DNA from 2 places in the Pseudomonas sp. S35 genome. Region 2 is predicted to be linked to the other one. Evidence: predicted binding sites of a transcription regulator. Region 2 holds the regulator's gene; the other holds the start of a gene.

Region 1 (14,959 bases), 2.1 Mb from region 2:
CCACCTTGAGGATCAGTTCGGCGCCAAACGCATCGCTGGCGCTGCCAATGGTTGCGCCTGCCGTTTCGTAGGCACTGTCGAGGACGCTGGCTTTAATGCCTGCGCCGCTTTGTACAGTGACCTTATGGCCCTGGCCGATCAGCTTTTTGATGGTTTCCGGGGTGGCAGCCACCCGCGTTTCACCGGTCTGGGTTTCGAGAGGAACACCAATGTGCACGTCAAATCTCCTGCATGATCTTTTTGCTTTTGATCTTTTTGTAAAAAGGCCAGTGCACCGCGAGTGGCGCAACTGGGGCGGCCGATCAGCACGATCCCGCTGAAATGACAGCGGGGCGCGGCATTTTGCAGGCGAACTTTACGGCCTTCAAGGGATTATGACGGGTGACGAAAAATTAACTACAAGTCACCCTGTGACTGATTGTCGCAACATGCTGAAATAACCCCTTTAAATACAGGTATTTAAAGGGTCGCAGCTGATTGGTGGGTGTTTTGTCATGGTTGATGTGAATAGTCGGGCATTGGCCTGTTAGTGTCGCTGAAAGCCACGAGAATCATGGCCTTAAGCCGTATTTTTGATGAATAGGTACAGTCTGTGAAAATGCGACATATACGTATATCTGTAGGATCTGAATTTTACTGACTACAAAGTCAGCAATTACTGATTTGCCTTTAATTGTTGGGGCTATAACGCTGGGATTGATCAATCAGCCAGTCCCGGAACGCCTGCAGTGAGGCTGATTCGACTTTTCTGTCAGGAATCATCAGGTAATAAGCCTTCGAGCTGGTTAGCGCCTCCGGGCTGGCGATCACGAGTTGGTGCTCGTCCAGCTCTCGCTGAATAAGGAACGGTGGGATCAGCGCAATGCCCATGTCGTGCATGGCGGCCTGGGACAGCATCGAGAATAGCTCGTAACGCGGGCCTGTCATGTCGCGTGGCACGCTTAGCTGCTGGGCGTTGAACCATTGGCGCCAGGCATATGGGCGGGTGGTCTGCTGAAGCAGTGGCAGTTCCGCGATCTGCTGTGGAGTGAATCGCTTGCCGTCATCCAAAAGGCGCGGGCTGCACACCGGGACGGGATTTTCTCCCATCAGCCGGTGGGACTCGGTACCGGACCAGTCAGCGTCGCCAAAGTAAATCGCCGCGTCGAACTCGGTATCGGCGAACAGAAAGGGGCGCGTGCGGTTGGTCAGGTTCACAGTCACCTCTGGGTGCTGGCGTTGAAAATCTTTCAGGCGAGGGATTAGCCATTGCGTGCCAAACGTGGGCACTACGGCCAACTCGATGGTGTTGGCGCCCTGTTGGCCCATAACCGACAAGGTGTCGCGTTCTACTGCATCCAACTGGGTCGCCACCCTGCGGCTGTAGGACAGTCCCGCTTCTGTCAGCTTCACCCCGCGCCGTGAGCGTCGAAACAACTCGACACTCAAAAACTCCTCAAGGCTGGCGATCTGTCGACAAATGGCGCCCTGGGTAATGGAGAGCTCGTGCGCAGCCTTGGTAAAGCTTTCGTGGCGGGCTGCCGCTTCAAAGCTGACAAGGGCGGTGGTGCTGGGGATTTTTCGGCGCATGTACCTTGTCCTCACTCATAAAGTGCTTTTTAGCGCTTTTTATGTATTTCGGAGTGAGAAATTAGCACAAGCCTATGCAGAAACCTCGTTTGCTCTCCTCGCCTCCCCGGCCTAGGCTCCCTCCACGACTTCTGATGATCTTCACGAGGACTTATTCATGGCTGGCAAGGCAAGCTTCAACTGGATCGATCCACTGCTTCTGGACCAACAGCTCACCGAAGAAGAGCGCATGGTGCGCGACAGTGCTGAGCAATTCGCCCAGGACAAGCTGGCACCGCGCGTGCTCGAAGCTTTCCGTCATGAAAAGACCGACCCTGCAATCTTCCGTGAGATGGGCGAAACCGGTTTGCTGGGGGCGATGATTCCCGAGCAGTACGGTGGTAGCGGCCTGAACTACGTCAGTTACGGGTTGATTGCGCGGGAAGTGGAGCGCGTCGACTCCGGTTACCGCTCGATGATGAGTGTGCAGTCGTCCCTGGTGATGGTGCCTATCAATGAGTTCGGCACCGAGGCGCAAAAACAGAAGTACTTGCCGAAACTGGCGTCCGGCGAATGGATCGGCTGTTTTGGTCTGACCGAGCCCAACCATGGTTCCGATCCGGGCGCGATGATCACCCGTGCGCGCAAAGTGGATGGCGGCTACAGCCTGACGGGCGCGAAGATGTGGATCACCAATAGCCCTATCGCGGACGTGTTCGTGGTGTGGGGCAAGGACGACGCCGGCGATATACGCGGTTTTGTCCTGGAGAAAGGCTGGAAGGGCCTGAGTGCGCCGGCGATTCACGGCAAGGTCGGCCTGCGTGCCTCCATCACGGGTGAGATCGTGATGGATAACGTGTTCGTCCCGCAAGAAAACATTTTCCCGGATGTACGGGGCCTGAAAGGTCCTTTCACCTGCCTCAACTCGGCGCGTTACGGTATCTCTTGGGGCGCGCTGGGCGCTGCGGAGTTCTGCTGGCACACCGCTCGCCAGTACACCCTTGATCGGCAGCAGTTCGGTCGTCCCTTGGCGGCAACCCAGTTGATCCAGAAGAAGCTGGCCGACATGCAGACCGAGATCACCTTGGCCTTGCAGGGCTGCCTGCGCCTGGGGCGCATGAAGGACGAAGGTACGGCGGCGGTAGAGATTACCTCGATCATGAAGCGCAATTCCTGCGGCAAGTCGCTGGATATTGCCCGTATGGCGCGGGATATGTTGGGCGGCAACGGCATTTCTGACGAGTTCGGTGTGGCGCGTCACCTGGTGAACCTGGAAGTGGTGAACACTTACGAGGGTACTCACGATGTGCACGCCTTGATTCTGGGTCGTGCGCAAACCGGTCTTCAGGCGTTCTATTAATAGGAGGGCGGTATGGGCGCGCTGTCGCATCTACGGGTACTGGATTTGTCGCGAGTATTGGCCGGGCCTTGGTCGGGTCAGATTCTTGCGGACCTTGGGGCTGAGGTGATCAAGGTCGAGCGTCCCGGTAACGGTGACGACACGCGCGCTTGGGGGCCGCCCTTCCTAAAGGATGCGCTTGGCGAGAACACCAGTGAGGCGGCGTATTACTTGTCCGCCAACCGGAATAAAGAGTCGGTGACTATCGACTTCACGCGGCCGGAGGGGCAGAAGCTGGTGCGGGATCTGGCGGCGAAGTCCGACATCCTGATCGAGAACTTCAAAGTGGGTGGTCTGGCGGCGTACGGGCTGGACTATGAGTCGCTCAAGGCGGTCAACCCGGAGTTGATCTACTGCTCGATCACGGGCTTCGGCCAGACCGGGCCGTATGCGACGCGTGCGGGCTATGACTTCATGATCCAGGGGCTGGGCGGGCTGATGAGTCTGACCGGTCGGCCGGAGGGTGACGAAGGTGCTGGGCCGGTGAAGGTGGGCGTGGCACTGACTGACATTCTCACGGGGCTCTACTCGACGGTGGCCATTCTTGCTGCGTTGGCGCATCGCGATCATGACGGTGGTGGGCAGCATATCGATATGGCGTTGCTCGATGTGCAGGTGGCCTGCCTGGCGAACCAGGCGATGAATTACCTGACGACGGGAGTGTCGCCAAAGCGTTTGGGTAATGCTCATCCGAATATCGTGCCTTACCAGGACTTTCCTACAGCCGACGGTGACTTCATCCTGACGGTGGGCAATGACGGGCAGTTTCGCAAGTTCGCTGAGGTGGCTGGGCAACCGCAGTGGGCCGATGACCCGCGGTTCTCCACTAATAAGGTGCGGGTGGCCAACCGTGCGGAGCTGATTCCGTTGATTCGCCAGGCGACCGTCTTCAAGACGACAGGCGAGTGGGTGGCGGCGCTGGAGCGTGTGGGGGTGCCTTGCGGGCCAATCAATGACCTCGCACAGGTGTTTGCCGACCCTCAGGTCAAGGCGCGTGGGCTGGCACTGCAGTTGCCTCACGCGTTGGCGGGGATGGTGCCGCAGGTTGCCAGCCCGATTCGTCTCTCCAAGACCCCTGTTGAGTACCGTCGTGCACCTCCTTTATTGGGCGAGCATACGGCTCAGGTGCTGCAGGGTATTTTGGGGCTGGCGCCAGCGAATGTGGCTGAGTTGAGAGAGGCAGGAGTGATTTAGGTGTTTTCTTCTATATAGAAGGAAGAGCGTACTGGTGGTTTTTTAATCAACTTCAATTGTTTGATAGAAAAACCAAATTAAGGGTTGACGCCAGATTCTGGAAGCCTATAATTCGCCCCACTTCCGGCGCAGTCGAAACAGAAAACTCCTTGGTAAACAATGAGTTACGCAGTTTTCGGCAGCAGGTGCTTCAGTTCATCGAAGCCAAAAGGAAGTTGAAAAAGAGGTGTTGACAGCAGCGTGTAACGCTGTAGAATTCGCCTCCCGCTGATGAGAGATCTGAAGCGCAAGTGGTTGAAGTTGTTAAGGATTCCTTGAAAACTTCTTAAAATAATCACTTGACAGCAAATGAGGCTGCTGTAGAATGCGCGCCTCGGTTGAGACGAAAGATCTTAACCAACCGCTCTTTAACAACTGAATCAAGCAATTCGTGTGGGTGCTTGTGGAGTCAGACTGATAGTCAACAAGATTATCAGCATCACAAGTTACTCCGCGAGAAATCAAAGATGTAACCAACGATTGCTGAGCCAAGTTTAGGGTTTCTTAAAAACCCAAAGATGTTTGAACTGAAGAGTTTGATCATGGCTCAGATTGAACGCTGGCGGCAGGCCTAACACATGCAAGTCGAGCGGTAGAGAGAAGCTTGCTTCTCTTGAGAGCGGCGGACGGGTGAGTAATGCCTAGGAATCTGCCTGGTAGTGGGGGATAACGTTCGGAAACGGACGCTAATACCGCATACGTCCTACGGGAGAAAGCAGGGGACCTTCGGGCCTTGCGCTATCAGATGAGCCTAGGTCGGATTAGCTAGTTGGTGGGGTAATGGCTCACCAAGGCGACGATCCGTAACTGGTCTGAGAGGATGATCAGTCACACTGGAACTGAGACACGGTCCAGACTCCTACGGGAGGCAGCAGTGGGGAATATTGGACAATGGGCGAAAGCCTGATCCAGCCATGCCGCGTGTGTGAAGAAGGTCTTCGGATTGTAAAGCACTTTAAGTTGGGAGGAAGGGCAGTTACCTAATACGTGATTGTTTTGACGTTACCGACAGAATAAGCACCGGCTAACTCTGTGCCAGCAGCCGCGGTAATACAGAGGGTGCAAGCGTTAATCGGAATTACTGGGCGTAAAGCGCGCGTAGGTGGTTTGTTAAGTTGGATGTGAAATCCCCGGGCTCAACCTGGGAACTGCATTCAAAACTGACTGACTAGAGTATGGTAGAGGGTGGTGGAATTTCCTGTGTAGCGGTGAAATGCGTAGATATAGGAAGGAACACCAGTGGCGAAGGCGACCACCTGGACTAATACTGACACTGAGGTGCGAAAGCGTGGGGAGCAAACAGGATTAGATACCCTGGTAGTCCACGCCGTAAACGATGTCAACTAGCCGTTGGGAGCCTTGAGCTCTTAGTGGCGCAGCTAACGCATTAAGTTGACCGCCTGGGGAGTACGGCCGCAAGGTTAAAACTCAAATGAATTGACGGGGGCCCGCACAAGCGGTGGAGCATGTGGTTTAATTCGAAGCAACGCGAAGAACCTTACCAGGCCTTGACATCCAATGAACTTTCTAGAGATAGATTGGTGCCTTCGGGAACATTGAGACAGGTGCTGCATGGCTGTCGTCAGCTCGTGTCGTGAGATGTTGGGTTAAGTCCCGTAACGAGCGCAACCCTTGTCCTTAGTTACCAGCACGTTATGGTGGGCACTCTAAGGAGACTGCCGGTGACAAACCGGAGGAAGGTGGGGATGACGTCAAGTCATCATGGCCCTTACGGCCTGGGCTACACACGTGCTACAATGGTCGGTACAGAGGGTTGCCAAGCCGCGAGGTGGAGCTAATCCCATAAAACCGATCGTAGTCCGGATCGCAGTCTGCAACTCGACTGCGTGAAGTCGGAATCGCTAGTAATCGCGAATCAGAATGTCGCGGTGAATACGTTCCCGGGCCTTGTACACACCGCCCGTCACACCATGGGAGTGGGTTGCACCAGAAGTAGCTAGTCTAACCTTCGGGAGGACGGTTACCACGGTGTGATTCATGACTGGGGTGAAGTCGTAACAAGGTAGCCGTAGGGGAACCTGCGGCTGGATCACCTCCTTAATCGACGACATCAGCTGCTCCATAAGTTCCCACACGAATTGCTTGATTCATTGAAGAAGACGATAAAGAAGCAGCCCGAAATTGGGTCTGTAGCTCAGTTGGTTAGAGCGCACCCCTGATAAGGGTGAGGTCGGCAGTTCGAATCTGCCCAGACCCACCAATTTTGTGTGGGAAACGCCTGTAGAAATACGGGGCCATAGCTCAGCTGGGAGAGCGCCTGCCTTGCACGCAGGAGGTCAACGGTTCGATCCCGTTTGGCTCCACCACTACTGCTTCTGTTGTTGAAAGCTTAGAAATGAGCATTCCATTGTGATGATGGTGAATGTTGATTTCTAGTCTTTGATTAGATCGTTCTTTAAAAATTTGGGTATGTGATAGAAAGATAGACTGAACGTTACTTTCACTGGTAACGGATCAGGCTAAGGTAAAATTTGTGAGTTACTCAGTTTTGAGTATTATCGAATTTTCGGCGAATGTTGTCTTCACAGTATAACCAGATTGCTTGGGGTTATATGGTCAAGTGAAGAAGCGCATACGGTGGATGCCTTGGCAGTCAGAGGCGATGAAAGACGTGGTAGCCTGCGAAAAGCTTCGGGGAGTCGGCAAACAGACTTTGATCCGGAGATGTCTGAATGGGGGAACCCAGCCATCATAAGATGGTTATCTTACGCTGAATACATAGGCGTAAGAGGCGAACCAGGGGAACTGAAACATCTAAGTACCCTGAGGAAAAGAAATCAACCGAGATTCCCTTAGTAGTGGCGAGCGAACGGGGACTAGCCCTTAAGTGGCTTTGAGATTAGCGGAACGCTCTGGAAAGTGCGGCCATAGTGGGTGATAGCCCTGTACGCGAAAATCTCTTAGTCATGAAATCGAGTAGGACGGAGCACGAGAAACTTTGTCTGAATATGGGGGGACCATCCTCCAAGGCTAAATACTACTGACTGACCGATAGTGAACTAGTACCGTGAGGGAAAGGCGAAAAGAACCCCGGAGAGGGGAGTGAAATAGATCCTGAAACCGTATGCGTACAAGCAGTGGGAGCCCACTTTGTTGGGTGACTGCGTACCTTTTGTATAATGGGTCAGCGACTTATTTTCAGTGGCGAGCTTAACCGAATAGGGGAGGCGTAGCGAAAGCGAGTCTTAATAGGGCGTCTAGTCGCTGGGAATAGACCCGAAACCGGGCGATCTATCCATGGGCAGGTTGAAGGTTGGGTAACACTAACTGGAGGACCGAACCGACTACCGTTGAAAAGTTAGCGGATGACCTGTGGATCGGAGTGAAAGGCTAATCAAGCTCGGAGATAGCTGGTTCTCCTCGAAAGCTATTTAGGTAGCGCCTCATGTATCACTGTAGGGGGTAGAGCACTGTTTCGGCTAGGGGGTCATCCCGACTTACCAAACCGATGCAAACTCCGAATACCTACAAGTGCCGAGCATGGGAGACACACGGCGGGTGCTAACGTCCGTCGTGAAAAGGGAAACAACCCAGACCGTCAGCTAAGGTCCCAAAGTTATGGTTAAGTGGGAAACGATGTGGGAAGGCTTAGACAGCTAGGAGGTTGGCTTAGAAGCAGCCACCCTTTAAAGAAAGCGTAATAGCTCACTAGTCGAGTCGGCCTGCGCGGAAGATGTAACGGGGCTCAAACCATACACCGAAGCTACGGGTATCACGTAAGTGATGCGGTAGAGGAGCGTTCTGTAAGCCTGTGAAGGTGAGTTGAGAAGCTTGCTGGAGGTATCAGAAGTGCGAATGCTGACATGAGTAACGACAATGGGTGTGAAAAACACCCACGCCGAAAGACCAAGGTTTCCTGCGCAACGTTAATCGACGCAGGGTTAGTCGGTCCCTAAGGCGAGGCTGAAAAGCGTAGTCGATGGAAAACAGGTTAATATTCCTGTACTTCTGGTTATTGCGATGGAGGGACGGAGAAGGCTAGGCCAGCTTGGCGTTGGTTGTCCAAGTTTAAGGTGGTAGGCTGGAATCTTAGGTAAATCCGGGATTCTAAGGCCGAGAGCTGATGACGAGTTAACTTTTAGTTAACGAAGTGGTTGATGCCATGCTTCCAAGAAAAGCTTCTAAGCTTCAGGTAACCAGGAACCGTACCCCAAACCGACACAGGTGGTTGGGTAGAGAATACCAAGGCGCTTGAGAGAACTCGGGTGAAGGAACTAGGCAAAATGGCACCGTAACTTCGGGAGAAGGTGCGCCGGTGAGGGTGAAGGACTTGCTCCGTAAGCTCATGCCGGTCGAAGATACCAGGCCGCTGCGACTGTTTATTAAAAACACAGCACTCTGCAAACACGAAAGTGGACGTATAGGGTGTGACGCCTGCCCGGTGCCGGAAGGTTAATTGATGGGGTTAGCTAACGCGAAGCTCTTGATCGAAGCCCCGGTAAACGGCGGCCGTAACTATAACGGTCCTAAGGTAGCGAAATTCCTTGTCGGGTAAGTTCCGACCTGCACGAATGGCGTAACGATGGCGGCGCTGTCTCCACCCGAGACTCAGTGAAATTGAAATCGCTGTGAAGATGCAGTGTATCCGCGGCTAGACGGAAAGACCCCGTGAACCTTTACTATAGCTTTGCACTGGACTTTGAATTTGCTTGTGTAGGATAGGTGGGAGGCTTTGAAGCGTGGACGCCAGTCTGCGTGGAGCCAACCTTGAAATACCACCCTGGCAACTTTGAGGTTCTAACTCAGGTCCGTTATCCGGATCGAGGACAGTGTATGGTGGGTAGTTTGACTGGGGCGGTCTCCTCCTAAAGAGTAACGGAGGAGTACGAAGGTGCGCTCAGACCGGTCGGAAATCGGTCGTAGAGTATAAAGGCAAAAGCGCGCTTGACTGCGAGACAGACACGTCGAGCAGGTACGAAAGTAGGTCTTAGTGATCCGGTGGTTCTGTATGGAAGGGCCATCGCTCAACGGATAAAAGGTACTCCGGGGATAACAGGCTGATACCGCCCAAGAGTTCATATCGACGGCGGTGTTTGGCACCTCGATGTCGGCTCATCACATCCTGGGGCTGAAGCCGGTCCCAAGGGTATGGCTGTTCGCCATTTAAAGTGGTACGCGAGCTGGGTTTAGAACGTCGTGAGACAGTTCGGTCCCTATCTGCCGTGGACGTTTGAGATTTGAGAGGGGCTGCTCCTAGTACGAGAGGACCGGAGTGGACGAACCTCTGGTGTTCCGGTTGTCACGCCAGTGGCATTGCCGGGTAGCTATGTTCGGAATAGATAACCGCTGAAAGCATCTAAGCGGGAAACTAGCCTCAAGATGAGATCTCACTGGGACCTTGAGTCCCCTGAAGGGCCGTCGAAGACTACGACGTTGATAGGTTGGGTGTGTAAGCGCTGTGAGGCGTTGAGCTAACCAATACTAATTGCCCGTGAGGCTTGACCATATAACACCCAAGCAATTTGACTACTCGAAAGAGCATCAGATTGCGGTGTGTGAAGACGCAATGAACCGAAAGTTCGATGCTCACAAAACACCGAAAGCTATCACATACCCAATTTGCTGAAGCGAGGCCAACTGGCCGCGACTCAGTACCCGAATTTCTTGACGACCATAGAGCATTGGAACCACCTGATCCCATCCCGAACTCAGTAGTGAAACGATGCATCGCCGATGGTAGTGTGGGGTTTCCCCATGTGAGAGTAGGTCATCGTCAAGATTAAATTCCAAAACCCCTGTTTGCTCACGCAAACAGGGGTTTTGTTTTTGTAGAAGTCCATGAATTTCATCGGCGTGTCGCTATTGCAACGCTCCGGTACACAGAATTTCTTGACGACCATAGAGCATTGGAACCACCTGATCCCATCCCGAACTCAGTAGTGAAACGATGCATCGCCGATGGTAGTGTGGGGTTTCCCCATGTGAGAGTAGGTCATCGTCAAGATTGAATTCCGAAACCCCTGTCTGCTAACGCAGACAGGGGTTTTGTCGTTAAGCGGAGCTGATCAGAACAGCTCGCTTGACGGCGTCTCACGTTGCGCGGCGGTTCGGCTGAAATGGTGCTTTAACGCGCATCACATTGCATGACAGCACCTACTCAAAAGACAGTGTTCGAAGGGGGCTGCGCCAAGCGCTACAAATGACAAGCCGGTGCAGGCTGGATGCTTGTACGACAACCGCTTGTCAGTTTCCTACGGGAAAAGAAGATTTATCCCACAAAACACTCAGTTTTGCCTCAGCTTGGCCGAAAGCCTGACGAGCCATGCGTGCCCCGAAATAGAGCGGCCCGACAAGTTGCCTATACCGTTACATGGAATGTTCCACTCGGCACGCTCACCCCCCTTTGGCAAAAAGAAGTCGATGAAATGAATCTCAAGTTCAGTCATAAAATCTTGTTGGCCGCGTCAGGCGTTGTGGTTCTAGCCTTTGCGTTGTTTACCCTTTACAACGACTACCTCCAGCGCAGCACCATTAAGCAGAACCTGGAGTCATCCATTCAGCAGTCGGGTGAACTCACTGCCAGCAGCGTGCAGAACTGGCTCAGTGGCCGAATATTGGTGCTTGAAAGCCTGACGCAAAACGTTGCCCACCAAGGCAATGCGGTAGACCTCCCTGGGCTGGTCGATCAACCCGCGTTCACCTCGAATTTCCAGTTCACCTATGTTGGCCAAACCAACGGTGTGTTCACCCAGCGTCCGGACGCTAAAATGCCCGACGGCTATGACCCCCGTCAGCGCCCTTGGTACAAACAAGCCGTGGCTGCCGATAAGCCTATGCTTACACCGCCCTATATGGCCGCGGTGGGTGGTCAGATCGTTACCATCGCTATGCCGGTGAAAAAGAACGGCGAGCTGCTCGGCGTGGTCGGTGGTGACCTGAGCCTGCAAACCCTGGTGAAGATCATCAATTCGGTGGATTTCGGCGGCATCGGCCATGCGTTTCTGGTCAGTGGCGATGGCCAGGTCATCGTCAGCCCTGACGAGGACCAGGTGATGAAAAACCTCAAGGACATCTACCCAGGCACTAATGTCCGTATCGAAAAGCTCAACCAGGACGTCGTCCTCAAGGGGCAGGATCGCATTCTGTCGTTCACCCCTATCAGCGGCTTGCCCGGTGCAGATTGGTATATCGGCCTGTCGATCGATAAAGACAAGGCCTACGCACCGCTGGGTAAATTCCGCACTTCTGCGCTGATTGCCATGTTGATTGCCGTGGTCGCGATTGCGGTGCTCTTGAGCCTGTTGATTCAAGTGTTGCTGCGCCCCCTCACGACGATGGGTGTTGCCATGCAGGATATCGCTCAGGGCGAGGGTGACCTGACCCGCCGCCTGGCCGTGACCAGTAAAGATGAATTCGGTGAGGTAGGCAGTGCGTTCAACCGATTCGTAGAGCGTATCCATGCTTCGATTTCCGAAGTGTCTTCCGCAACACGACAAGTGCACGACCTGTCCCAGCGCGTGATGGCATCTTCCAACGCCTCGATCATCGGCTCCGACGAGCAGAGCGCGCGTACCAACAGCGTGGCCGCAGCGATCAACGAACTGGGTGCGGCTACCCAGGAAATCGCGCGTAATGCCGCCGATGCGTCGCAGCACGCGAGCGGTGCCAGCGAGCAAGCCGACGATGGCCGCAAAGTGGTCGAGCAAACCATTCGGGCAATGTCGGAGCTGTCGCAGAAGATCAGCCTGTCTTGCACTCAGATCGAGACTCTGAACGCGAGCACCGATAACATCGGCCATATTCTCGATGTGATCAAAGGCATCTCCCAGCAAACCAACTTGCTCGCCCTCAACGCCGCCATCGAAGCTGCGCGGGCAGGGGAAGCCGGGCGCGGGTTTGCCGTGGTGGCCGATGAAGTGCGCAACCTGGCCCACCGTACCCAGGAGTCGGCCGAAGAGATTCATAAGATGATCACGTCGCTGCAGGTGGGGTCGCGTGAAGCGGTGACCACCATGAATGCCAGCCAGGCTTCCAGCGAAGAGAGCGTTGAAGTCGCCAACCAAGCCGGTGAGCGCCTGGTCAGTGTGACGCAGCGGATCGTCGAGATCGATGGCATGAACCAGTCCGTCGCGGCGGCCACTGAAGAACAGACTGCCGTGGTGGAAACCCTCAACGTCGACATCAACCAGATCAACCTGCTGAACCAGCAGGGCGTGACCAACCTCAACGAAACCTTGAAAGACTGCGATGCGTTGTCACAACAGGCCAATCGCTTGAAGCAGTTGGTCGACAGCTTCAAGATCTGACCCGTCGAGCCTATAAGTAGGAGCGAGCAACTCGCTCCTACTGCTTGCCCAACAAGCGGCGCACGTTGTCCAGCGCGCTGTCGGCGAACCCTTGCACAAACTGCTCAAAACCTCCCTGCGCCGTGTCTATGGGCTCGGCAATGATGGTCCAGGTCACCCTGGAACTGTGCGCGCCAAGTGCGTCTACGGTGATCGCGGCCCACAGCCTGGCTACGCCCAGGGTGTTGTAGATTGTGGTCCAGGTCATGTGCATGGCGTGCTCGTCCCGGCTGTTGAGTTGTTCCACCACGCAGTTGCCATCTCGGAAGAACTTCGTGCGCAGAGCGCCCACGCCGGTGCCGATCATGTCGATATGCGTCAGGGCAGGGATGAACACATCGAAGCCTGCAAACTGTCCCACCATGTTCCACAGGCGCGAGGCGTCGCAGTCGATCACGACAGAGGCCACTATGGGCACGCCTTCAGGGTTGCGAATTAACGTATCGGGTTGCAGCGGTTTCATGAGTTCGTCCTGAGGCGTTTCAGAGAAAGCCGATGGCCTTGAGGTGGTTGCAGCCTTTGCTCAACAGCACCGGATCTTTGTCGGGGTACTGTTCCCCCATTTGTTGAACACCATGGCGTGCGTTGTCGTGGCGAATCATCGAGGTATCACCGATGTCTTCATCCAGACGATCGAGATAAAACCCGAGTACCCCAAACAGTGCGTTGTCCGGACTCACCGTTCGCAGCGCCTGCTGCCAGTGTGCAATGCTCACCCGCTCGAACCTGTAGCCCGCCCGGCTGAACGCGTCCAGGTAATCCTCCCAGCTCAACGGCTGTGGGTTGTGCAGGTTGAACACGTTGCGCTCGGCGTGAAAGCCAGTGCAGTGGAACGCAATAAAGCGCGCCAGGAAGTCCACGGGCATCAGGTCGAAATTCAACGCCAACCGGGGCATCAGGCCCAATTGCAGCGACCCCTTGAGCATCAGCATCAGACGATTCTTGTGCGGCTGGCAAACGCCGTTGCGGCTATTGAAACTGATATTTCCCGGGCGATGGATATTCACCCAGGCCCCTTGTTCAACCGCACGCCCCAGCAGCCGCTCGGCGACCCACTTGGACAGGTTGTAGCCATTTTTGATGTACAGCGGCGGTGTGGCCGCCGCCGGGGCTTCCAGAACGTGCCCCTGTGAGTCGACGCCGCTGGAGGCCGAGAGTGTCGAGACAAAGTTGAAGACTTTCTTGCTGCGGGTTTCGCACAGGCGCAGGCATTCGGCTATGGGCGCGACGTTATCCCTGGCCAGCGAGGCGTAGTCCATCACGTGGTTGACCCGCGCTGCGTTATGCACCAGTACGCCGAAGTCCTCGGCGAGATGCTCATACATGTCGCAGGCCAAGCCCAACTGCGGCAGGCTGATGTCGGCGGCGAAGACCTGCACTCGACTCAAGTCCATGTGTTCCAGGCGGTACTCACGCAATGCTTGGGTAAATCGCGTCATTGCACAGCTCCCCGGCACTTCCCGAACCAGGCACGCCACTGCGGTTGCACCGCCCGCCAGCAACGCCTCGACGATATGAACACCGACGAAGCTGTTGGCGCCTGTCACGATCACTTTATGCGGGTCGCCTGCACGGTCATCGGGCAGTGTGCTGATTGCCCATTCCCGTTGAGCGTCCTGAACCGCCTGGCCCGTGGCAGCGTCGGGAAGCTCACCCTCCTCCAGCAGCGTTGCCAGCGTACGAATCGTCGGTACTTCAATGAACTGGCTCAACGCGAAGCTGCGTCCCAATTGCTCGCGCACGCTTAGCAACAGGGTCGACAGCAAAATCGAGTGGCCACCGAGGTCGAAGAAGCTGTCATCAATTGAAAACTGAGTAGCCGGTCGAGTCAGTAACTCGCCCCACAGGTTGCTCAATCGCGCTTGGAGCGGGGTGTGCGCAGCGCGAGGAGGGGTCTGCAAGAGTGGCTGGAACGGGAGCGCCAGCAACGCCTTGCGGTCGACTTTACCGTTGCTGGAGTAAGGCATGTCCGGCAACTCGCCCCAGAACCCAGGCTGCATGTAATCCGGTAGCCACTGCCGCGCATGTTGCTGCAGGGCCGCCACCGTGGCACCGGGTTCAGGCTGGGCGACAAAGGCGCAGACCCGAGTGTCGCAGTCGATCACCACTGCTAACTGGCGATACAGCCGGCTGTCACGCAGGCATTGTTCAATTTCCTGGGGCGCGACCCGAAAGCCGCGGATCTTCACCTGATCATCACGGCGTCCGCCCAGCACAATTCCTTTGGCTGTCCACTGTGCCAGGTCACCGCTGCGATAAGCGCACAGCGCCTGGCCATCGCCTATTGGCAGTTCGATGAACGGGCTGGCCGCCAGCGGCGGCGCATTCACATACCCCAGGCTAACCCCAGGACCGATGATGTACAGCTCACCCATCACGCGCTCATCCACCGGTTCGAGGTTTTCATCGAGTATCAGCACTTGGCTGTTCGTGATCGGATGGCCGATGTTGTGAGGGTTGTCGCCGGGGGCCA
Region 2 (14,959 bases):
TGACCCCTTCAAATGCCGTTACGTACGGCGTGTGTGCTTCGTTGGCCGCACTCGCGCGCGGCCCTTATTGTTCAATCAACTGCGTTTGGTAACAGGCATCGCCTTGACGGCACCGCTGGCGATCAACTCGGCCAGTTCGGCAACGTCGAGCAACGCGCACATGTGTTCGATCACAGTGCCCGCCAGCCAAGGCCGTTGGCCACGGTGGCTGCGCCATTTGATTTCGTTCGGGTCCAGGCGCAACGAGCGGCTGACTTGATGCACCGCCAGCCCCCACTCGTAGCCCTGCACCGAGATCACGTACTGCAAGCCTTGGCGGAAGTCGTCGCGGTAGCGATCGGGCATCACCCAGCGCGCCGTGTCCAACACCTTGAGGTTGCCGGCCTGGCTCGGCAGGATGCCAAGGAACCACTCCGGTTGACCGAACAGTGGCGTCAGTTCCTGGCCTTCCAGGGAGTAGATCGAGCCCAGGCACACCAGCGGCACGGCCAGGGTCAACCCGGCGACATCGAACAGCAGGCATTCGAACGGTTCGGCCGCCCAGGCCGGTCGCTCATCGCCGCTCACGGGTGGCGGCGTAATGCTCGCAGGCAAGTGCACTTGCACCACCGGCTCGACCACCACCGGCGCGACGGGCATGGCCACCGGGACAGCCAGCGGCACGATCACCGGCGCGACATAGGCATCACGCGCCTGCTCTTCCAATACCGCCAACTGGAACTCGTCCAGGGTGCTGGCCGCCGGCACTTCTAGCGCGGGCTCCAGCACCAGGATCGGTTCCGGCACGTCTTCCTCGGTCGCTTCCTGCAGCAGGGCATCCAGGTAGGATTCCAGTGCCAGTTGCGGCCGGGTCTTGAGTTCAACAGGACGATTCATCAAGCCACCTGCGCCACAAGCTGCTGGGACAGCAGGTGCTTGAGCAGCGCGCGGTAGGCCATCACGCCACGGCTCTTGGCGTCGAACTGCGAGGGCGTCAGCCCTGCCCGGCTAGCATCGCGCAGGCGGGTATCCACCGGGATGTAGCCATTCCAGATGGCATCCGGGTAGCCATCGCGCAATACGCGCAATGTGCCCAGGGAGGCCTGGGTACGGCGGTCGAACAGGGTCGGCACGATGCTATACGGCAGCGCCTGTTTGCGTGAGCGGTTGATCATCGCCAGGGTGCTGACCATGCGCTCCAGGCCCTTGACCGCCAAGTGCTCGGTCTGCACCGGGATCACCAACTGCTGGCTGGCCGCCAACGCGTTGACCATCAGCACGCCGAGCAACGGCGGGCTGTCGATGATGGCGTAGTCGAAGTCCTGCCACAGTTGCGCCAAGGTCTTGGCGATCACCAGGCCCAGCCCGCTCTGCCCCGGCGACTGGCGCTCAAGGGTGGCCAGTGCGGTGCTGGATGGCAGCAGGGAAATGCTCTCGTTGCTCGTTGGCAGCAACAACTGGCCGGGCAAGTCGCTCGGCACGCTGCCCTTGTGCAGGAACAGGTCGAAGCAACTGTGTTCCAGTGCGTCTGGGTCGTAACCGAAATAGCTGGTCATCGAGCCATGGGGGTCGAGGTCGACCACGACCACACGCTTGCCCGCCTCGGCCAGCAAACCGGCTAAAGCGATGGAGGTGGTGGTCTTGCCGACCCCACCTTTTTGATTGGCAACTGCCCAGACTCTCATTCGGATGGTTCCTCCCGGTGGGCATGTGCGCGACCGAGACATTGCATAGGTTATTGAGCCGGTGACGGAGAATTGACGGCACTCTGCCGAACCGGCGGCTTTACAGGGGCCGGTGCAGTTTGTGTGCCAGCGCGCTTCAAGGCCGCGTCCGGTGTTGCATTGGCGGTGCCGGTCCCGGTCAGGCTGCGGCGCACATCCAGGTTGCGTGACACCACCAACACCACCCGACGGTTGCGCGCACGGCCTTCCAGCGTGGCGTTATTGGCCACCGGCTGGAACTCGCCATAGCCCACCGACGCCAGGCGCCCGGGGTTTACGCCCTGCATCGCGAGCATGCGCACGATGCTCGCAGCACGGGCCGAGGACAGCTCCCAATTGGTCGGGTACTGCGCGGTGCTGATCGGTACGTTATCGGTAAAGCCTTCGACGTGGATCGGGTTCTCGAACGGCTGGAGAATTGCCGCCACCTTATCGATGATGGTGAACGCCTGGTCGCTGGGCAATGCGTCGGCGCTGGCGAACAACAGGCTGGAATTGAGTTCGATCTCCACCCACAACTCATTGCCGCGCACGGTCATCTGATTGGAGCTGATCAGGTCGCCAAACGCAGCACTGATGTCATCGGCGATGCTTTTCAGCGGGTCACTGGTACCGCCCACGCCGGCTGCGGTTTCGTCGCTGTCATTGACCAGCGGCTTGGCCGGGGTCACGGTCTTGGGCCGCTCTTCGCCGATGGGGATCGGCTTGAGCGAACGATCGGCGTCGTTGAACACGCCGATCAACGCCTGGGAAATGACTTTGTACTTGCCTTCATTGATCGACGAGATGGAGTACATCACCACGAAAAATGCGAACAGCAAGGTGATGAAGTCCGCGTAGGACACCAGCCAGCGTTCGTGGTTGACGTGTTCTTCAGGCTCGCGACGGCGACGGCTCATTGGCATTACTCCCCATCAATCCATGAAGCCCTGGAGCTTCAGTTCAATGGAGCGCGGGTTCTCGCCCTCGGCAATCGACAGGATGCCTTCGAGCAACATTTCACGGTAACGCGACTGGCGCATGGCAATAGACTTCAGTTTGCTGGCCACGGGCAACAGCACCAGGTTGGCACTCGCCACGCCGTAGATAGTGGCAACGAACGCCACCGCAATGCCGCTGCCCAACTGCGAAGGGTCGGCCAGGTTGCCCATCACGTGGATCAGGCCCATCACCGCACCGATGATGCCGATGGTCGGCGCATAGCCGCCCATGCTTTCAAAGACCTTGGCGGCGTTGATGTCGCGGCTTTCCTGGGTGTAGAAATCCACTTCCAGGATGCTGCGGATCGCTTCCGGCTCGGCGCCGTCGACCAGCAATTGCAGGCCCTTGCGCGAGTAGCTGTCGGGCTCGGCATCGGCCACGCCTTCCAGGCCCAGCAGGCCTTCCTTGCGTGCGGTGAGGCTCCAGTTGACCACCCGGTCGATGCCCCCGGCCAGGTCGACGCGTGGCGGGAAGATGATCCAGATCACGATCTGCATCGCACGCTTGAACGAACTCATCGGTGACTGCAACAACGCCGCGCCCACGGTGCCGCCGATCACGATCAGCGCCGCCGGGCCGTTGGCCAGGGCGCCAAGGTGGCCGCCTTCGAGGTAGTTGCCGCCGATAATGGCGACAAACGCCATGATGATGCCGATCAGGCTCAACACATCCATTAGAGGCAGGCCTCCACCAGATGCTTGCCGATATCGTCCAGGCTGTAGACGGCGTCGGCCAGGTCAGCCTTGACGATGGCCATGGGCATGCCATAGATCACACAGCTGGCTTCATCCTGGGCCCAGATTGCACTGCCGCCCTGCTTGAGCAGGCGGGCGCCTTCACGGCCGTCGGCGCCCATGCCGGTGAGCACCACCGCCAGAACTTTGTCACCGTAGGACTTAGCCGCCGAGCCGAAGGTGATGTCCACGCACGGCTTGTAGTTGAGGCGCTCGTCGCCTGGCAGGATTTTGATCGCGCCACGGCCATCGACCATCATTTGCTTGCCACCCGGGGCCAGCAACGCCAGGCCAGGACGCAGGATGTCACCATCCTCGGCTTCCTTGACGCTGACGCGGCACAGCTTGTCCAGGCGCTCGGCAAAGGCCTTGGTGAACGCCGCCGGCATGTGCTGGATCAACACGATCGGCGCCGGAAAGTTGGCCGGCAGCTGGGTCAATACGCGCTGCAAGGCCACCGGGCCGCCGGTGGAGGTACCGATGGCGACCAATTTATAGGCCTTGCGCTTAGGTGCCGCCGAATGCGCAGCAGCCGGGGCCGACGTACGTACCGGTGGCGGCGCAGGCCGTGCAATCGGTGCAGGCGCCGGGCGACTGAACGAGGAACTGGTGGGCGCAGCCGCAGGCGCTACCGGCGCTGGGGCAGGCGTTGGCGCGCTGAACAGGCTGCGACGGTTACTGCGGGAAATGCTGTGGACTTTCTCGCACAGCAGTTGCTTGACCTTCTCGGGGTTGCGCGAGATGTCTTCGAAATTCTTCGGCAGGAAGTCCACCGCACCGGCATCCAGCGCATCGAGGGTCACTCGGGCGCCTTCATGGGTCAGCGAGGAGAACATCAATACCGGGGTCGGGCAGCGTTGCATGATGTGCCGGACTGCCGTGATGCCATCCATCATCGGCATCTCGTAGTCCATGGTGATCACGTCCGGCTTCAGCGCAATGGCTTGATCAATCGCCTCTTTGCCGTTGGTGGCCGTACCGACCACCTGGATGCTTGGATCGGCGGAAAGAATTTCCGAGACGCGGCGGCGGAAGAAACCCGAATCGTCCACCACCAGGACCTTGACTGCCATAAACACTCCGTTAGGCGGGGCGGGCATTACCGCCCTGCCCCACCAGAATCAAATACGCCGAGCGGCGTAACGCTTGAGCATGCTCGGAACATCGAGAATCAGCGCGATCCGACCGTCACCGGTGATGGTCGCACCCGACATGCCCGGGGTTCCCTGCAGCATTTTGCCCAAAGGCTTGATGACCACTTCTTCCTGGCCAACCAGTTGATCGACGACAAAGCCGATGCGCTGGGTGCCCACGGACAGAATCACCACATGGCCTTCGCGCTGCTCCTCATGGGCAGCCGATGCAACCAGCCAGCGCTTGAGGTAGAACAGCGGCAACGCCTTGTCCCGCACGATCACCACTTCCTGGCCGTCCACCACATTGGTACGCGACAGGTCGAGGTGGAAGATTTCGTTGACGTTGACCAGCGGGAAGGCGAAAGCCTGGTTGCCCAGCATCACCATCAGGGTCGGCATGATCGCCAAGGTCAACGGCACCTTGATCACGATCTTGGAGCCCTGGCCCTTGGTCGAGTAGATGTTGATCGAGCCGTTGAGCTGGCTGATCTTGGTCTTCACCACGTCCATGCCCACGCCACGGCCCGACACGTCGGAAATCTCGGTCTTGGTCGAGAAGCCTGGGGCGAAGATCAGGTTGTAGCACTCGGTGTCGGTCAGCCGGTCGGCGGCGTCCTTGTCCATCACGCCGCGCTTGACCGCGATATTGCGCAAGATCGCCGGGTCCATGCCTTTGCCGTCATCGGTAATCGACAGCAGGATATGGTCGCCTTCTTGCTCCGCCGCCAGAATCACCTTGCCACCACGGGACTTGCCCGAGGCTTCGCGTTCTTCCGGGGTTTCGACGCCGTGGTCGACGGCGTTGCGCACCAAGTGGACCAGCGGGTCGGCCAGGGCCTCGACAAGGTTTTTGTCGAGGTCGGTTTCTTCACCCACCAGTTCCAGGTTGATCTCTTTCTTCAGCTGGCGTGCCAGGTCACGGACCAGGCGCGGGAAACGGCCGAAGACTTTTTTGATCGGCTGCATGCGCGTTTTCATCACCGCGGTTTGCAGGTCGGCCGTCACCACATCGAGGTTCGACACGGCCTTTTGCATGGCTTCATCGCCGCTGCTCAGGCCCAGGCGCACCAGACGGTTACGCACCAGTACCAGTTCGCCGACCATGTTCATGATGTCGTCCAGGCGCGCGGTATCGACCCGCACCGTGGTTTCGGCTTCACTGGCCGGTTTTTCCGGCGGCGGTGGCGCAGCTGCACGCGCCGGTGCTGGAGCCGGGGCGGCTGGCTTGGCCGCTGCCACAGGTGCAGGTGCAGCCGCTTTGGCCGCAACCGGTGCCGCCGTCGCCACAGCCGCCGCCGAGGCGACTTCGGTGAACTTGCCCTTGCCGTGCAAATCGTCCAGCAGCGCTTCGAATTCGTGATCGGAGATCAACCCATCGTCCGCAGGCTTGGCACTGGCAGGTGCAGCAGCAGGCGCTGGCGCCACGTCTGGCAGGGCGTCGACGGCGAACGTGCCTTTGCCATGCAACTGGTCAAGCAAGGCTTCGAATTCGTCATCGGTAATGTCGGTACTGGCCGGGGCCGCAGGCGCTTGGGCAGCGGCAACCGGCGCCACCGCATCGGCGGCGAACTGGCCCTTGCCGTGCAACTGGTCGAGCAGCGATTCGAACTCGGCGTCGGTGATGTCTTCGCTGGTCGGCGCCGCTGCCGGGGCAGGCGCCGCCGGTGCTTCAGCCTCGGCCTTGACGGCACTGAGGGAGTTGAGCAACTGCTCGAACTCGCTGTCCGTTACATCGGCTTCTGGCTGCGCCACCGGCTCAGGCGCGGCTTCAACCACCGGCGCTGCCGTGGTGTCGGCCGGCTCTGCATAGCGCGCCAGGGCGGCCAACAGTTCCGGCGTGGCCGCGGTGATCGGGGCACGTTCACGCACTTGGCTGAACATGCCGTTGACCGCATCCAGTGCTTCGAGAATCACGTCCATCAATTCCGAATCAACGTGACGCTCACCCTTGCGCAGGATGTCGAACACGTTCTCGGCGATGTGGCAGCACTCCACCAGCTCATGGAGCTGGAGGAAGCCGGCGCCCCCTTTTACAGTATGAAAACCGCGAAAAATTGCATTGAGCAGGTTCGCATCATCCGGTCGGCTTTCCAGCTCGACCAGTTGTTCGGACAGTTGCTCTAAAATTTCGCCGGCCTCTACAAGGAAATCCTGAAGGATCTCTTCATCGGCGCCGAAGCTCATGTGGGTGCTCCTTAGAAGCCTAAACTGGATAACAGGTCATCTACGTCATCCTGACCTGACACAACGTCTTCACGTTTATCGGCATGAATCTGCGGACCTTCACCCTTGGCGAGATGTTTTTGTGGATCTTTTTCAGAGAGGATCGCTTCGCGGTCATGTTCGATGCCGGCAAAACGGTCGACCTGGCCAGCCATGAGTACCAATTTGAGCAGGTTGCTTTCCACTTCGGTGACCAACTGGGTCACACGCTTGATCACCTGACCGGTAAGGTCCTGGTAGTCCTGGGCCAGCAGAATGTCATTGAGGTTGCTGGCAACCGTGCGGTTTTCCTGCTCGCTGCGTGACAAGAACCCTTCGACCCGACGGGCCAGCTCACGGAACTCTTCAGCCCCCACTTCCCGGCGCATGAAGCGGCCCCAGTCGTTGCTCAGGGCTTGGGCTTCAGTGGCCATGCCATTGACCAGGGGCGTGGCGTTTTCCACCAGGTCCATCGTGCGGTTGGCCGCCGCCTCAGTCAGCCTGACCACGTAGGACAGGCGTTCGGTGGCGTCAGTGATTTGTGAGATTTCTTCGGCCTGGGGCATATGCGGGTCAATCTGGAAATTGACGATCGCACTGTGCAGCTCGCGTGTGAGCTTGCCCACTTCCTGATACAGGCCGCGGTCACGGGTCTGGTTGAGCTCATGGATCAACTGCACCGCGTCGCCGAACTGGCCTCTTTCAAGGCTGTCGACCAACTGGTGAGCATGTTTTTTCAGGGTCGACTCGAAGTCTCCCTGTGACGTTTCTTTATGCTCCATAGCTCCCCCGCGATGGCATTAGCCGTGGATGCGTTCGAAGATCTTTTCGATCTTCTCTTTCAAGGCCTGTGCAGTGAATGGCTTGACCACATAACCGTTGACCCCGGCCTGGGCGGCTTCGATGATCTGCTCACGCTTGGCTTCGGCGGTCACCATCAACACGGGAAGGCTGCGCAGCTTTTCGTCGGCGCGCACGTGGCGCAACAGGTCGATACCGGTCATTCCCGGCATGTTCCAGTCCGTTACCAGAAAGTCGATGCTCCCGCTGTTGAGGATCGGAATTGCCGTCAGGCCGTCATCCGCCTCGACCGTGTTTGTGAACCCAAGGTCACGCAACAGGTTTTTTATGATCCGCCGCATCGTTGAGAAGTCATCAACGATGAGGATTTTCATGTTCTTGTCCAATTCGACCTCCAAGCAGTCTTAAACGCGCCCAGCACCTGGACGCGCCATTTCAATCAACAGGCATTACACAAAAAGGACTGCTGGGAACACCACGGGTCGAACCCGCGAAGGCCAATCACCTTCGCGGTATCGCTTCGCAGTGCCCCCACACCGCCTGTCAGCGCGCTCGCCACTCTCCCAATCGCCCGCGCAAGCGGGCTGCGCATTGGCTGTGCAACTGGCTGACACGCGATTCACTGACCCCCAGGACCTCACCGATTTCCTTGAGGTTCAGCTCTTCGTCGTAGTACAGCGCCAACACCAACCGCTCGCGCTCGGGCAAGTTGGCAATGGCGTCCGCCAATGCGCCCTGGAAGCGTTCATCTTCCAGGTCGCGCGACGGCTCCATGTGTGCGCTCGCGCCGTCCTCGTGCAGCCCTTCGTGTTCGCCGTCCTGCAACAGGTCGTCGAAACTGAACAGGCGGCTGCCCAAGGTATCGTTCAAAATCCCGTAGTAATCGTCGAGACTCAATTGGAGTTCGGCCGCAACTTCGTGATCTTTAGCGTCGCGACCGGTTTTTGCTTCAATTGCACGAATTGCGTCACTGACCATGCGCGTATTGCGGTGCACCGAACGCGGCGCCCAATCGCCTTTACGCACCTCATCGAGCATCGCGCCACGGATACGGATACCCGCATACGTCTCGAAACTCGCGCCTTTGCTGGCGTCGTATTTGGTCGACACTTCGAGCAGGCCGATCATGCCGGCCTGGATCAGGTCCTCGACCTGCACGCTGGCGGGCAGGCGAGCCAACAAGTGATAGGCGATACGCTTGACCAGCGGCGCATAGCGCTCAATCAACTCACCCTGGCTGTCACGGGCAGATTTCTTGTAGGCGTTGTAGCCGTTCGCTGTCATAGCACCGGTCCTGCGCTCGTCTGATGTACCAATCGCTCGACGAAAAACTCCAGATGCCCCCGAGGGTTGGCGGGCAACGGCCAAGTATCGACCTTCTGGGCAATAGCCTTGAACGCCAGTGCGCATTTGGAACGAGGGAACGCTTCGTAGACTGCACGCTGCTTTTGCACAGCCTTGCGCACACACTCGTCGTAGGGAACTGCGCCGACGTATTGTAAGGCGACATCGAGGAAGCGATCCGTGACCTTGGTCAACTTGGCGAACAGGTTGCGCCCTTCCTGCGGGCTCTGGGCCATGTTGGCCAGCACGCGGAAGCGGTTCATGCCGTAGTCACGGTTAAGCAGTTTGATCAGGGCGTAGGCGTCGGTGATCGAGGTGGGTTCATCGCAGACCACCAGCAACACTTCCTGCGCGGCGCGCACGAAGCTGACCACGGACTCGCCGATCCCGGCGGCGGTGTCGATCACCAGCACGTCGAGGTTGTCGCCGATATCACTGAAGGCCTGGATCAGGCCGGCATGTTGCGCCGGGCTCAGGTGCACCATGCTCTGGGTACCGGAGGCGGCCGGCACGATGCGGATCCCGCCAGGGCCCTGGAGCAGCACATCGCGCAGCTCACAGCGCCCCTCGATCACATCGGCAAGGGTATGTTTGGGCGTCAGTCCCAGCAGAACGTCGACGTTCGCCAGCCCCAGGTCAGCATCCAGCAGCATGACGCGACGGCCAAGCTCTGCCAGGGCCAGGGACAAATTCACTGACACGTTAGTTTTCCCGACGCCACCTTTGCCGCCGGTCACCGCGATCACCTGTACGGGATGCATGCTGCCCATTTTATTTCTTTACCTTGTCTTGCTTAGACGCAGGCTACATGGCTTGGCCGCGTGAATCGCTTGCAGACCATCGATGTAGGTACATTTCACGGTGTTCATCCTGACTTCAACCGACCCGTTTTGCCGGGTGGTGGTAGAGGTCGGCGAACATATCGGCCATCGCTTCCTCGCTAGGCTCTTCTTGCATTTGCACGCTGACGGCGCGGCTGACCAACTGATGACGGCGCGGCAGATGCAGATCATCCGGGATCCGCGGCCCGTCGGTCAGGTAGGCAACCGGTAGTTCATGGCTGATAGCCAGGCTCAACACTTCGCCCAGGCTGGCGGTTTCATCCAGTTTGGTCAGGATGCAACCGGCCAGGCCGCAGCGCTTGTAGCTATGGTACGCAGCGGTAAGAACCTGTTTTTGGCTGGTGGTTGCAAGCACCAGGTAATTTTTCGACTTGATGCCACGCCCAGCCAGGCTTTCCAGTTGCATGCGCAACGCCGGGTCGCTGGCTTGCAGGCCGGCGGTGTCGATCAACACCACGCGCTTGCGCAGCAGCGGGTCGAGCGCGTTGGCCAGGGACTGGCCCGGATCGACGTGGGTCACCGGCACATTGAGGATACGACCCAAGGTCTTGAGCTGTTCCTGGGCACCGATGCGGTAGCTGTCCATGCTCACCAGCGCGATGTTATTGGCGCCGTACTTGAGCACGTAACGCGCGGCCAGCTTGGCCAGGGTGGTGGTCTTGCCCATGCCGGCAGGGCCGACCATGGCGATCACGCCACCCTCTTCCAAGGGTTCAATTTCCGGGGTGACGATCATCCGCGCCAGGTGCGCCAGCAACATGCGCCAGGCTTGGCGAGGTTCGTCGATTTCGGTGGTCAGGGCCAGCAGGTCGCGAGACAGCGGACCGGACAGGCCGATGCGTTGCAGGCGGCGCCACAGGTTGGCCTGTTGCGGCTTGCTGCCTTGCAGTTGTGTCCAGGCCAGCGAGCCGAGCTGCACTTCCAGCAGTTCGCGCAGGCCATTGAGCTCAAAGCGCATCGAATCAAACACACGCTGGTCGACGGCGGCGGCCGGGGCTGGCGCGGCAGGACGCGGCGGTTCGATGAAGGTCGGCTCAACCAGGGGCTCGGCAGCCGTCAGCGGCAGGCCGGCAAACAACTGGCGATTGGTGGTGGCATCGCTGTCGCCACGCATGCTCAGTTCGGCCTGGGCCGAGACGATACGCGAGGCGGTCTTGCGCAGCTCGTCTTCGAGCTCCATGTTCGGCACGCGTGGCGCCAGCGCCGAGGGGGTGTAATCCAGGGCAGCCGTCAGCTCGACACCGCCGGCAATACGACGGTTACCGATAATCGCGGCGTCGGCGCCCAGTTCATCACGGACCAGTTTCATGGCCTGACGCATATCGGCGGCGAAAAAACGCTTCACTTGCATAACCCACTACCCTCAGCCGTTGGGCCCTACTGTCGCGACGATAGTCACTTGCTTGTTGTCAGGAATTTCCTGATAAGCCAAAACGTGCAAATTCGGTACTGCCAGGCGTCCAAACCGCGACAACATCGCGCGGACCGGGCCGGCCACCAGCAGAATCACCGGTTGGCCTTGCATCTCTTGGCGCTGCGCGGCGTCGATCAACGAGCGCTGCAGCTTTTCAGCCATGCTTGGTTCCAGCAGAACGCCCTCTTCCTGGCCTTGTCCTGCCTTCTGAATACTATTGAGCAATATTTGTTCCAACCTTGGCTCCAAGGTGATCACAGGCAGCTCGGAGTCAAGCCCTACAATGCTTTGCACGATTGCGCGGGACAATCCGACGCGCACCGCAGCCACCAGCGCGGCGGTATCTTGACTCTTGGCGGCATTGTTGGCGATGGCCTCGGCAATGCTGCGGATGTCGCGCACCGGCACCTGTTCGGCCAGCAGCGCCTGCAGCACTTTGAGCAATTGCGACAGCGACAGCACGCCCGGCACCAGTTCTTCGGCGAGTTTTGGCGAAGCTTTGCCCAGCAAACCCATCAATTGCTGGACTTCTTCGTGGCCGATCAGCTCATGGGAGTGCTTGTACAGAATCTGGTTGAGGTGGGTCGCAACCACGGTGCTGGCGTCCACCACGGTGTAGCCCAGGGACTGCGCCTGGCTGCGCTGGCTGATTTCGATCCACACCGCGTCCAGGCCAAAAGCCGGATCTTTGGCGGTAATGCCGTTGAGGCTGCCGAACACCTGCCCTGGGTTGATCGCCAACTCGCGGTCCGGGTAGATCTCGGCTTCGGCCAGGATCACGCCCATCAAGGTCAGGCGGTAGGCGCTTGGCGCCAGGTCGAGGTTGTCGCGGATGTGCACGGTGGGCATCAGAAAACCCAGGTCCTGGGACAGTTTTTTGCGCACGCCCTTGATCCGCGCAAGCAATTGGCCGCCCTGGTTGCGGTCCACCAAGGGGATCAGGCGGTAGCCCACTTCCAGGCCAATCATATCGATCGGGGTCACGTCATCCCAGCCAAGCTCCTTGGTTTCCTGGGCGCGGGCCGGGGATGGCAGCAGTTCTTGCTGGCGGGCAATTTCTTGTTGGGCGATGACTTTGACCTGGTTCTGCTTCTTCCAGAACAGGTACGCAGCACCGCCGGCCAGGGCCGCCATGCTCAGGAACGAGACGTGGGGCATGCCCGGCACGATACCCATGATCGCCATGATGCCCGCCGCCACGGCCAGGGCCTTGGGCGAGGCAAACATCTGCCGGCTGATCTGCTTGCCCATGTCTTCGGAGCCCGAGGCACGGGTCACCATGATGGCCGCAGCTGTAGATAACAACAGTGATGGCAATTGCGCCACTAAACCGTCACCGATGGTCAGCAAGGCGTACACCTTGCCCGCATCGCCGAAGGTCATGCCGTGCTGGAAGATACCGACGGCCATGCCGCCGATCAGGTTGATGAACAGAATCAACAGGCCAGCGATGGCGTCACCGCGCACGAATTTGCTGGCACCGTCCATGGAACCGTAGAACTCGGCTTCCTGGGCGACTTCCAAGCGGCGCGTCTTGGCCTGGTTCTGGTCGATCAGGCCGGCGTTGAGGTCGGCGTCGATAGCCATCTGCTTGCCGGGCATGGCGTCGAGGGTAAAGCGTGCGCTCACCTCGGAAATCCGCCCGGCGCCCTTGGTCACCACCACGAAGTTGATGATCATCAGGATCGCGAACACCACGATACCGACCACGTAGTTACCGCCGATCACCACCTCGCCGAAGGCCTGGATCACCTTACCGGCGGCGGCGTGGCCGTCCTGGCCGTGGAGCATCACCACACGGGTGGACGCCACGTTCAGCGCCAGGCGCAACAGGGTCGCCACCAGCAGGATCGTCGGGAACACCGCAAAATCCAGCGGCCGCAGGGCGTACACGCAGACCAGCAGGACCACGACCGAAAGCGCAATGTTGAACGTGAAGAACACGTCCAGCAGGAACGGCGGCATGGGCAACATCATCATTGCCAGCATCACCAGCAACAACAACGGCACACCCAGATTGCCTCGCGAGAGGTCAGTCAGGGTCGTACGGGCCGTGCCGAGCATTTGAGAGCGATCCACCACCGGTATTCCTCGTTTCCTTGAAGCAAACTTTTGACGCCGGGAGACGTCCTGGAGGCGGTATTGCAAGAAGCCTTCCAACTTTGCTTTTGAGGCCGTGGATCGCGAGAGGCACACATTCAAATGTGGCAGGGGCGGTGCGAGGGAACACGTCCACTACGCACCTCTCAAAGGCTTATACATAACACCGTGGTGAGCGGGCTTGCCCCGCGCTGGGCTGCGAAGCGGCCCCAAAACCCTCAACTCGATTGGTTCTGGCACTCGCAGTGACCTTGTTGGGGGCTGCCGGGGCATCTGGGCATCCGCAAGGGCCAGGCACTCGACTGAGCCTACCTAACTGACAACCTGCACATCCGTGGCCTGATCACCTTTTTGGCCTTTCTCTACACCAAACTCGACCTTCTGCCCGTCTTCGAGCGTCTTATAGCCCTCTCCCTTGATCGCCGAATAGTGGACGAAGACATCTCCACCCCCATCCTGACTGATAAAGCCGTATCCTTTTTCGCCGTTAAACCATTTCACCGTGCCTGTCGACATTGCCGCTCTCCTGACACCCCGCCCAGAAAACCAGGCGAGACTCACTGGATAATCTTGATGTTTGACGCGAATACGCCCTCAGGGCGGTGGATTCTCGAAAACTGCACTCTCTGACCTTGCTTGAGCCAAATCCCAGTAGAACTCGTGAGGTCCACCCGCACACGTTCGTCGTCGCGATCCATTGCAATCACGCCCTCGCCTGTTTTGTGGTCGTATGCCTCGACCGTGCCTTTCATCACCTCCATCGCAATACCCTCTACCTCACGCACTGCAAAGTGCGTGGAATTCCCGGAGCTATAAAACCGCGATAAGGAGACGGCGACCACTGTCAAAGTTGACAGGTAGACGGGGCTTAACGACGAGTGGTAGAGGCTGGCGACGGTCAAGGGGCTGCCGCGCAGGCAGGCGCGGGGCAAGCCCGCTCACCACAAAGAAGCTCGTCCAGCACCACGGGGGGAAGGTCAAGAGTCGCGGCGCAACTCTGGCGGAATCGGCAGGTCTTTGAGCGGATCCGGGCGCTTGCCCTTGCCCGCGCGGTATTGGCGAATCTGATAGACATACGCCAGCACTTGGGCAACCGCCAGGTACAAACCTGCCGGGATTTCCTGGTCGAGGTCGGTGGAGTAGAAGATCGACCGCGCCAGTTCCGGGGATTCGAGCAGCAGGATGTCGTTGGCCACCGCGATTTCGCGGATTTTCAAGGCGGTAAAGTCGCTGCCCTTGGCCAGCAGCATCGGCGCGCCGCCTTTCTCGGGGTCGTACTTGAGGGCCACGGCGTAGTGGGTCGGGTTGGTGATGACCACGTCGGCGTCGGGTACTGCGGCCATCATCTTGCGCTGGGACATTTCGCGCTGCAGTTGGCGGATGCGCTGCTTGACCTCGGGACGGCCTTCCTGGTCCTTGTGCTCGTCGCGCACTTCCTGCTTGGTCATCAGCAGTTTCTTGTGGCTTTCCCACAGCTGGATCGGCGCATCCACGGCCGCAATGATGATCAGCCCGGCGGCCATCCACAGCGCGCTCCAGCCAACCACCTGCACGCTGTGGATGATCGCTGACTCCAGCGGCTCATGGGCGATGCGCAGCAGGTCGTCGATGTCGGACGACAACACCATCAGCGCCACAAACAGAATCAGGATGAACTTGGCCAAGGCCTTGAGCAGCTCCACCAGCGCCTTGGCCGAGAACA

What was found. Region 2 encodes FliA, which starts transcription of late flagellar genes. Its sites were predicted from a motif close to CTAAAGTTTNNNNNNNNNNNGCCGNTAA; they were not measured.
Region 1: PspS35_RS00605 (methyl-accepting chemotaxis protein) is a predicted target of FliA. The motif match lies at 10,425-10,452, and genes of this name have one in related genera.

Annotation. Positions count from the first base shown of each region.
Region 1 is NZ_CP019431.1:115,500-130,458, forward strand. It holds gene PspS35_RS00550 (Re/Si-specific NAD(P)(+) transhydrogenase subunit alpha) at 1-217, opposite strand, end outside; gene PspS35_RS00555 (LysR family transcriptional regulator) at 670-1,569, opposite strand; gene PspS35_RS00560 (acyl-CoA dehydrogenase) at 1,727-2,908, shown strand; gene PspS35_RS00565 (CaiB/BaiF CoA-transferase family protein) at 2,921-4,141, shown strand; rRNA gene PspS35_RS00575 (16S ribosomal RNA) at 4,705-6,241, shown strand; tRNA gene PspS35_RS00580 (tRNA-Ile) at 6,325-6,401, shown strand; tRNA gene PspS35_RS00585 (tRNA-Ala) at 6,432-6,507, shown strand; rRNA gene PspS35_RS00590 (23S ribosomal RNA) at 6,756-9,647, shown strand; rRNA gene rrf (5S ribosomal RNA) at 9,805-9,920, shown strand; rRNA gene rrf (5S ribosomal RNA) at 10,030-10,145, shown strand; gene PspS35_RS00605 (methyl-accepting chemotaxis protein) at 10,567-12,447, shown strand; gene PspS35_RS00610 (SRPBCC family protein) at 12,485-12,949, opposite strand; gene PspS35_RS00615 (amino acid adenylation domain-containing protein) at 12,969-14,959, opposite strand, start outside.
Region 2 is NZ_CP019431.1:4,622,962-4,637,920, forward strand. It holds gene PspS35_RS20600 (CheW domain-containing protein) at 76-876, opposite strand; gene PspS35_RS20605 (ParA family protein) at 876-1,664, opposite strand; gene motD (flagellar motor protein MotD) at 1,715-2,602, opposite strand; gene PspS35_RS20615 (flagellar motor protein) at 2,618-3,358, opposite strand; gene PspS35_RS20620 (chemotaxis response regulator protein-glutamate methylesterase) at 3,358-4,491, opposite strand; gene PspS35_RS20625 (chemotaxis protein CheA) at 4,540-6,738, opposite strand; gene PspS35_RS20630 (protein phosphatase CheZ) at 6,750-7,538, opposite strand; gene PspS35_RS20635 (chemotaxis response regulator CheY) at 7,557-7,931, opposite strand; gene fliA (RNA polymerase sigma factor FliA) at 8,101-8,841, opposite strand; gene fleN (flagellar synthesis regulator FleN) at 8,838-9,671, opposite strand; gene flhF (flagellar biosynthesis protein FlhF) at 9,778-11,094, opposite strand; gene flhA (flagellar biosynthesis protein FlhA) at 11,107-13,236, opposite strand; gene PspS35_RS20660 (cold-shock protein) at 13,570-13,773, opposite strand; gene PspS35_RS30405 (cold shock domain-containing protein) at 13,815-14,159, opposite strand; gene flhB (flagellar biosynthesis protein FlhB) at 14,235-14,959, opposite strand, start outside.